DNA from 2 places in the Streptomyces sp. NPDC005496 genome. Region 1 is predicted to be linked to the other one. Evidence: predicted binding sites of a transcription regulator. Region 1 holds the regulator's gene; the other holds the start of a gene.
What was found. The regulator HrcA, encoded in region 1, represses chaperone genes, less so after heat shock. The targets are predictions, from matches to a motif close to TTNGCACTCNGNNNNNCNGAGTGCNAA.
Positions count from the first base shown of each region.

Region 2: groES (co-chaperone GroES) is a predicted target of HrcA. The motif match lies at 2,345-2,371, and genes of this name have one in related genera.

Region 1 is NZ_JBIAJQ010000002.1:424,171-428,581, reverse strand. Features, by position in the region: gene ACFYQQ_RS06495 (DUF3097 domain-containing protein) at 1-698, opposite strand, end outside; gene ACFYQQ_RS06490 (MBL fold metallo-hydrolase) at 745-1,479, opposite strand; gene hrcA (heat-inducible transcriptional repressor HrcA) at 1,684-2,700, shown strand; gene dnaJ (molecular chaperone DnaJ) at 2,701-3,837, shown strand; gene ACFYQQ_RS06475 (nitronate monooxygenase) at 3,974-4,411, shown strand, end outside.
Region 2 is NZ_JBIAJQ010000003.1:835,854-840,264, forward strand. Features, by position in the region: gene ACFYQQ_RS12335 (SDR family NAD(P)-dependent oxidoreductase) at 1-24, shown strand, start outside; gene groL (chaperonin GroEL) at 152-1,780, opposite strand; gene groES (co-chaperone GroES) at 1,892-2,200, opposite strand; gene ACFYQQ_RS12350 (polysaccharide deacetylase family protein) at 2,426-3,202, opposite strand; gene ACFYQQ_RS12355 (polysaccharide deacetylase family protein) at 3,252-4,223, opposite strand; gene ACFYQQ_RS12360 (class I SAM-dependent methyltransferase) at 4,314-4,411, shown strand, end outside.

The sequences.
Region 1 (4,411 bases):
GCGCCCGTGTTCTCGGGCCAGCCGAGGGCGCGGCAGACGCCGGTCTTCCAGTCCTGCCCGCGCGGTACCCGGGGCCAGGCGGCGATGCCGACGGAGGACGGCTTCACGGCCTCCCAGATGTCGATGTAGGGGTGGCCCACGACGAGCGCGTACTCGCTCGTGACCCCTTCGGCGATCCGGAACTCCTTCGAACCGGGCACCAGGTGGTCGACCAGGACCCCGAGCCGGGCGTCCGGACCGGGCCCGAACTCCTCCACCACCGCGGGGAGGTCGTCGACGCCCTCCAGGTACTCGACGACGACGCCCTCGATACGCAGGTCGTCGCCCCAGACCCGCTCGACGAGCTCGGCGTCGTGCCGGCCCTCGACGTAGATGCGGCCGGCCCGGGCCACGCGGGCGCGGGCGCCGGGCACGGCGACCGAACCGGAGGCGGTGCGGCTGGGGCGGGCCGGTCCGGCGGCGGGCCGCACCAGGGTGACCACCCTGCCCTCCAGCAGGAAGCCGCGCGGCTCCATCGGGAACACCCGGTGCTTGCCGAAGCGGTCCTCCAGCGTCACCGTGCCCGCCTCGCAGCGGATCACCGCGCCGCAGAAACCGGTGCCGGGCTCCTCCACCACCAGACCGGGGTCGGCCGGGACCTCGGGCACGGGCTTGGGCTTCTTCCACGGCGGGGTCAGGTCCGGAGAGTACTGGCGCATTCGGATGACGATAGGAGAAGACGCGCGCCGAAGTGCCCGCCCGCGCCTACGACACGCCGAAGCGGGCGGCCAGCGCGTCCCGCTGGGCCCGGACGAACGCCGCGTCCACCGCCGCCCCGTGGCCCGGCACGTACACCGCGTCCTCGCCGCCGAGGTCCAGCAGCCGGTCCAGCGCCGCCGGCCAGTGGGACGGGACGGCGTCCGGACCGGCCTGCGGCTCGCCCGACTCCTCCACGAGGTCGCCGCAGAACACCACCTCCCGTCCGTCGGTGCCGGGCACGAGCACCACGAGGTCGTACGCCGTGTGCCCGGGGCCCACGTTCGCCAGCAGGACCTGCGTGCCGCCGCCGAGACCCAGCGTCCACTCGCCGGAGACGAGGTGGCGGGGCCGGACGAGCAGGTCCGCCGCCTCCGCCGCCGCCCGCGGGTCCAGGCCGTTGCTCACGGCGTCGGCGCGCAGTTCCTCGCGTCCGTGGGCGAGGGCGGTGTCCAGGCCCACCGCGCCGAACACCTCCACCCCGGAGAAGGCGGCGGCCCCGAGGACGTGGTCGAAGTGCGGATGCGTCAGTGCGAGGTGCGTCACACGCCGCTCAGGTCCCAGGAGCCGGCCCGCCTCGGCGCGCAGCCGCGCGCCCTCCGCGAGGCTCGACCCCGCGTCGATCATGAGGGCCGCCCCCTCGCCCACCACGAGCCCCGCGGTGCAGTCCCAGCCCGGGAGCCGGCACCGCCCGGCGTGCGGGGCGAGTTGCTCCCATCCCGCCTCTTCCCAAGTCACCGTCACACGGAGACGCTAGCGGCAAGGGGGTACGACGGCGCGACATGGCGGGACACGTCCGTACACCGTGGCGGGGCGTCACGGGCCCGCCCTTGCCGGGGCCGTACCTCACCGCCGTACACTGGCCCGGGGAACGCTGGCACTCGCACGCGCTGAGTGCCAGGACGAAGACCGCGACGACCAAGGTGCCGACAGCTGGAGGTGTGCGCGATGCTCAGTGAACGCAGGCTCGAGGTGCTGCGCGCCATCGTCCAGGACTACGTCGGGACGGAGGAGCCGGTCGGCTCCAAGGCGCTGACCGAGCGCCACCGGCTGGGCGTCTCCCCGGCCACCGTCCGCAACGACATGGCCGCCCTGGAGGACGAGGGGTACATCGCCCAGCCGCACACCAGTGCCGGGCGCATCCCCACCGACAAGGGCTACCGGCTGTTCGTGGACAAGCTCGCCGGCGTCAAGCCGATGACCGCGCCCGAGCGCCGCGCCATCCAGAACTTCCTCGACGGCGCCGTCGACCTCGACGACGTCGTGGGGCGCACGGTGCGGCTGCTCGCGCAGCTCACCCGGCAGGTCGCCGTCGTCCAGTACCCCTCGCTGACCCGTTCGACGGTGCGGCACGTGGAACTGCTCTCGCTGGCCCCGGCCCGCGTCATGCTGGTGCTCATCACGGACACCGGCCGGGTCGAGCAGCGCATGATCGACTGCCCCGCGCCCTTCGGCGAGACGTCCCTGGCGGATCTGCGGGCCCGGCTCAACAGCCGGATCGCGGGCCGCCGTTTCGCGGACGTGCCGCAATTGGTGCAGGATCTGCCGGAGGCCTTCGAGACGGAGGACCGCGGTACGGTCGCGACGGTGCTCTCCACTTTGCTGGAGACGCTCGTCGAGGAGAACGAGGAGCGGCTGATGATCGGCGGCACCGCCAATCTCACCCGCTTCGGACACGACTTCCCCCTCACGATCCGGCCGGTCCTCGAAGCCCTGGAGGAGCAGGTCGTGCTCCTCAAGCTGCTCGGCGAGTCGACGGATTCGGGCATGACCGTACGGATCGGTCACGAGAACGTCCACGAGGGGCTCAACTCCACGTCCGTGGTCTCGGTCGGCTACGGTTCGGGCGGCGAGGCAGTCGCAAAACTCGGCGTGGTCGGACCGACCCGCATGGATTACCCGGGAACGATGGGAGCGGTACGCGCAGTGGCACGGTACGTCGGACAGATCCTGGCGGAGTCGTAAGTGGCCACGGACTACTACGCCGTACTCGGCGTGCGCCGCGACGCGTCCCAGGACGAGATCAAGAAGGCGTTCCGGAGGCTCGCGCGCGAGCTGCACCCGGACGTCAATCCCGATCCGAAGACGCAGGAGCGCTTCAAGGAGATCAACGCCGCCTACGAGGTGTTGTCGGACCCGCAGAAGAAGCAGGTCTACGACCTCGGCGGTGACCCGCTCTCGCAGAGTGGCGGCGGGGGCGCGGGCGGCTTCGGCGCCGGCGGGTTCGGGAACTTCTCGGACATCATGGACGCGTTCTTCGGCACCGCGTCGCAGCGGGGCCCCCGGTCGCGCACGCGCCGCGGCCAGGACGCCATGATCCGGCTGGAGATCGACCTCGACGAGGCGGCCTTCGGCACCACCAAGGACATCCAGGTCGACACGGCCGTGGTGTGCACCACCTGCAGCGGCGAGGGCGCGGCCCCCGGGACCTCCGCGCAGACCTGTGACATGTGCCGCGGTCGCGGCGAGGTGTCCCAGGTCACGCGGTCCTTCCTGGGCCAGGTCATGACCTCCCGCCCCTGCCCCCAGTGCCAGGGCTTCGGCACGGTCGTGCCGACGCCGTGCCCGGAGTGCGCGGGCGACGGGCGCGTGCGCTCGCGCCGCACCCTCACGGTGAAGATCCCGGCCGGTGTCGACAACGGCACCCGGATCCAGCTCGCGGGCGAGGGCGAGGTCGGCCCCGGCGGCGGCCCCGCCGGTGACCTCTACGTCGAGATCCACGAGCTGCCGCACGCGCAGTTCCAGCGGCGCGGCGACGACCTGCACTGCACGGTCACCCTCCCCATGACCGCAGCCTCCCTCGGCACGAAGGTGCCCCTGGAGACCCTGGACGGGCTGGAGGAGGTCGACATCCGACCGGGCACCCAGTCCGGCCAGTCGATCCCGCTGCACGGCCGCGGCATCACGCACCTGCGGGGCGGCGGCCGGGGCGACCTCATCGTCCACGTCGAGGTCATGACCCCCTCCAAGCTGGACCCGGAGCAGGAGCGTCTGCTGCGCGAACTGGCCAAGCTGCGCGGCGAGGAGCGGCCCACCGGCCAGTTCCAGCCCGGCCAGCAGGGCCTGTTCTCCCGGCTGAAGGACGCCTTCAACGGACGCTGACGCCGGAGCGCGCGGGCTGCCCGGACCGGGCGCCCGCGGTGCCCGCGCGGGCCGCCCGGAGAGGCACATTCCGGTGGCCTGTGCCCGGCGGACGGCCGGATTCGGACTTGTACGGAGGACGTGACAACATGCCGTCATGTCCTCCGCGCTGACCGATCTCCTTCGGTGTCCGATCGTGCAGGCCCCCATGGCGGGCGGTGTCTCCGTGCCGCTGCTGGCCGCCGCCGTTTCCGAGGCCGGCGGGCTCGGCTTCCTCGCCGCCGGGTACAAGACGGCCGACGGCATGTACCAGGAGATCAAGCAGCTGCGCGGCCTCACCGGCCGTCCCTTCGGCGTGAACCTCTTCATGCCGCAGCAGGAGCACACGGACCCGGCCGCCGTCGACGTCTACGCCCACCAGCTCGCCGGTGAGGCCGGCTGGTACGACACCGAGCTGGGCGATCCCGACAGCGGACGCGACGACGGCTACGACACCAAACTCGCGGTCCTGCTCGACAACCCCGTGCCCGCGGTCTCCTTCCACTTCGGCTGCCCCACCCCCGAGGTACTCGCCTCCTTCGCCCGCGTCGGCACG
Region 2 (4,411 bases), on a different contig from region 1:
CACGGCGAGATCGCCTGGTCATGAGCCCGGACCGGCCGCCCGCCGGAACGGAGGAAGCCTCCCTCGCCCCGGACGGGGAGAGGGAGGCTTCCGGAAGGTGTGCCGCTCCTCCCCCGCGGGGGAGGAGAGCCGCCTCGGTGCGCTAATGGCCTCAGTGGGAGTGGCCGTGACCGTGACCGTGGCCCGCGTCGCCCTCGTCCTCGGCCGGCTTCTCGACGACCAGGGTCTCGGTCGTGAGGAGCAGGGAGGCGATGGACGCCGCGTTCTCCAGGGCGGAGCGGGTGACCTTGACCGGGTCGATGACGCCGGCCTTGACCAGGTCGCCGTACTCGCCGGTCGCGGCGTTGAAGCCCTGGCCCTTGTCGAGCTCGGCGACCTTGGAGGTGATGACGTAGCCCTCCAGGCCGGCGTTCTCGGCGATCCAGCGCAGCGGCTCGACGGCGGCGCGGCGGACGACCGCGACACCCGTGGCCTCGTCGCCGGTCTTGCCGAGGTTGCCCTCCAGGACCTTCACGGCGTGGACGAGCGCGGAGCCACCACCGGAGACGATGCCCTCCTCGACCGCGGCGCGGGTCGCGGAGATGGCGTCCTCCAGACGGTGCTTCTTCTCCTTCAGCTCCACCTCGGTGGCGGCGCCGACCTTGATCACGCACACGCCGCCGGCCAGCTTCGCGAGGCGCTCCTGGAGCTTCTCGCGGTCCCAGTCGGAGTCCGTGGCCTCGATCTCGGCCTTGATCTGGTTGACCCGGCCGACGACGTCCTCGGAGTTGCCGCCACCGTCGACGATGGTGGTGTCGTCCTTGGTGACGGTCACGCGGCGGGCGGTGCCGAGCACGTCCAGGCCGACCTGGTCGAGCTTGAGGCCGACCTCCTCGGCGATGACGGTGGCACCGGTGAGGGTGGCCATGTCGCCGAGCATCGCCTTGCGGCGGTCGCCGAAGCCGGGGGCCTTGACCGCGACGGCGTTGAACGTGCCGCGGATCTTGTTCACGACCAGGGTCGACAGGGCCTCGCCCTCGACGTCCTCGGCGATGATCAGCAGCGGCTTCGAGGAGTTGGTCTGGATGACCTTCTCCAGCAGCGGCAGCAGGTCCTGGATCGAGGAGATCTTGCCCTGGTGGATCAGGATGTACGGGTCGTCGAGGACGGCCTCCATACGCTCCTGGTCGGACACCATGTACGGCGACAGGTAGCCCTTGTCGAAGGCCATGCCCTCGGTGAAGTCCAGCTCCAGACCGAAGGTGTTGGACTCCTCGACGGTGATGACACCGTCCTTGCCGACCTTGTCCATCGCCTCGGCGATGAGCTCGCCGACCTGGCTGTCCTGGGCGGACAGACCGGCGACGGCGGCGATGTCGGACTTCTCGTCAATCGGGCGGGCGGTCGCGAGCAGCTCCTCGGACACGGCCTTGACGGCGGCGTCGATGCCCTTCTTGAGCAGGGCGGGGGACGCGCCGGCGGCGACGTTCTTCAGGCCCTCGCGTACGAGCGCCTGGGCCAGCACGGTGGCGGTGGTCGTACCGTCACCCGCGATGTCGTTGGTCTTGGTCGCCACCTCCTTCACCAGCTGGGCGCCGAGGTTCTCGTACGGGTCCTCGACCTCGACCTCACGGGCGATGGTCACGCCGTCGTTGGTGATGGTGGGGGCGCCGAACTTCTTGTCGATGACGACGTTGCGGCCCTTGGGGCCGATCGTCACCTTCACCGTGTCGGCAAGCTTGTTGACGCCGCGCTCAAGGGCGCGACGGGCGTCCTCGTCGAACTTCAGGATCTTCGCCATGGAGCGATTCAGCCCTCTCGGAAAACTTGGGAGAAACGAACTGCGCCCCCAGCGCCCGGCTGATTAGGTCGCGGGGGCCAGGGGCGCAGCTCACTGCAAAACTGGGATGAACTACTTCTCGATGATCGCGAGCACGTCGCGAGCCGAGAGGACGAGGTACTCCTCGCCGCTGTACTTCACCTCGGTGCCGCCGTACTTGCTGTACAGCACGATGTCGCCGGTCTTCACGTCGAGCGGCAGGCGCTCGCCGTTCTCGAAGCGGCCCGGGCCCACGGCCAGGACGACGCCCTCCTGGGGCTTCTCCTTGGCGGTGTCCGGGATGACCAGGCCAGAGGCGGTGGTCTGCTCGGCGTCGAGCGGCTGGACCACAATGCGGTCCTCGAGCGGCTTGATGGCAACCTTGGAGCTGGTGGTCGTCACGATCCGACCTCCCCCTTCGGAGATCTCACGGGGTTAACTGTCTGAGGTGGCGACCAGGTGGATCCGTCGTCGCGGGTGCCGGACCTGCCCGTCGCTATTGGCACTCTCCAGGGGGGAGTGCCAGACCAGAGACTATGACCGCGATTAGCACTCGGTCAAGCGGAGTGCCAAACGGGCGGCGGCGCGGCGTCGGATTCCCACCCCGCGGGTGACCCCCCGGAGCCCCTACAGGTAGTCCTCCAGTCGGGCCGGGGTGAGGCCCTGGGCCCGGATGCGCCGCAGCAGGCGGGTGGTCGTCGCGGCGAGGTCGGGCTCGTCGGTGCCGAGGAGGATGTCGCCGGGGCGCAGGCGGCCGGGGCCGGGCTCGCGGCCGAGGACGACGGCCGAGATCCCGCAGTCGGCGGCGGCGCGCAGGGTGGTGGCGTCGTAGGTGCCGTACGGCGGGCGGAGCAGGCGGGGCCGGACGCCGAAGCGCTCCTTGAGCTTGTCCTGCTGGCCGCAGATCTCGGCGCGCTGGCCCGCGTACGGCAGGCCGCGCAGGGAGGTGTGGTCGAGCGTGTGGTTCTGCACGCTCACGCCGACCGCCCGCAGCCGGGCGAACTGCCCGTACCCCGGCCCGACGACCCGGTCGGTGAGGAACATGCTGACCGGCAGCCGGAGCTCGCGGACCATGGCGGCGAACCGCGGATCGCGCTCGGCACTGTCGTCATAGGTCAGGAAGACCACCTTGTCGCGGGTGGCGACGCGGTCGACGACCGGCGGCAGCGCCGGGTCGCCGGTCCCGCCGGGCGGCAGCGGGCCGGGGTCGAGCGGGGCCGCCGGCTGCCCCTGGCGGCGGTGGACGCCGGCGGGCGGCCCCTGCTGTCCGTGCGGGCGCACGCGCTGCGCCGCCTTCTTGCCGAGCCGCTCGATCGGGTCGACGGACTGGGCGCAGCCGGTGGCGCCGGTCAGCAGGGCGCAGGCCAGGAGCGTGCCGAGCAGGGTGCGCGTCCGCCCGGTCACCGCCGGTGCTCCGATCGCGCGGGACGGGCCGCCGGGCGGATCGCGCTCCTCACAGGTAGTCCTCCAGCCGCGCCACGGCGTACCCCTCGTGCGTGACCTTCTTCAGGAAGCGGCGGAGCATGTCGGGCATGGTGCCCTTCCAGTCCTCGCGGCCCCGGAAGTGGGTGAGCACGATGTCGCCGGGGTGCAGGGACCGGTCCCACTCGCGGTAGTCCCAGTGGTCGGGGAAGACCTCCTCGTTCCACAGCGGGGCGGCCTTGATCCCGCAGGAGCGGGCGGCGCGCAGGGTGTCCTCGTTGTAGTTGCCGTAGGGCGGCCGGAAGAGCGTCGGGCGCTTGCCGAACTGCTTCTCCATGGTGTCCTGCATCCCGCAGATCTCCCGTTTCTGCTGCTTGTACGACAGGTTCGGCAGATACGGGTGGTGGAGCGTGTGGTTGTTCAGGCCGACGCCCCCGGCCTGCATCCTCCTGAAGTAGCCGTAGTCCTCCTTCGCCAGGTAGTGGCTGAGGAAGGCGGTGTACGGGATCTTCAGCTCGCTCGTCATCCTCAGGAACGCGGGGTCCTTCTCGGCTCCGTCGTCGATGGTGAGGAAGACGACCTTGTCCTTGGTGGGGACGGTGGTGAAGACGGGCGGCAGCTCGTCCTGGCCGTCGACCTCGAAGCCCTTGCGGGTGCCGATCACCGGCTTCTTCTCCGGCGCCGGCGGCGCGGTCAGCGGTGTCCGGGCGAGCCCCCAGCGCTTGGCGGCGGCGACCCGCGCGGCGTGCGCGGCGCGCAGTTTCGAGGCGTACGCGTCCAGCGCGCGGGCGGGCGGGGCGTTCAGTGGCTGCTGCCCGGAGGCCGGGCGCACGCCGGAGCCCGCGTCCGCGCACCCGGCGGCGAGCACGGCGGCGGTGAGCACGAGGAGACCGCCCCGGACCCCGCGCAGCGCCCTCCCGGCGGTTGCCGCACCGCGCAGCGCCGCACCACAAAACAGCGTCCGCTCCGTGCGATTTCCGTCATTTTGTCGTACTGGTCGCATGGTGCCGGATCCTCGCAGGTGACCGTCCGCCGCCCGGGCCGACACCGCCGCCGGACGCGCGCCGTCCACCGACTGGCCCACAATGGGCCGGTGACCGACCTGGACCCGCTGGCCTCCTTCGCCTCCCTGCACACCCCCGGGGGCCGTGCCCTCCTCGACGAGGTGCGCGGCACCGACCCGGCGCGGGA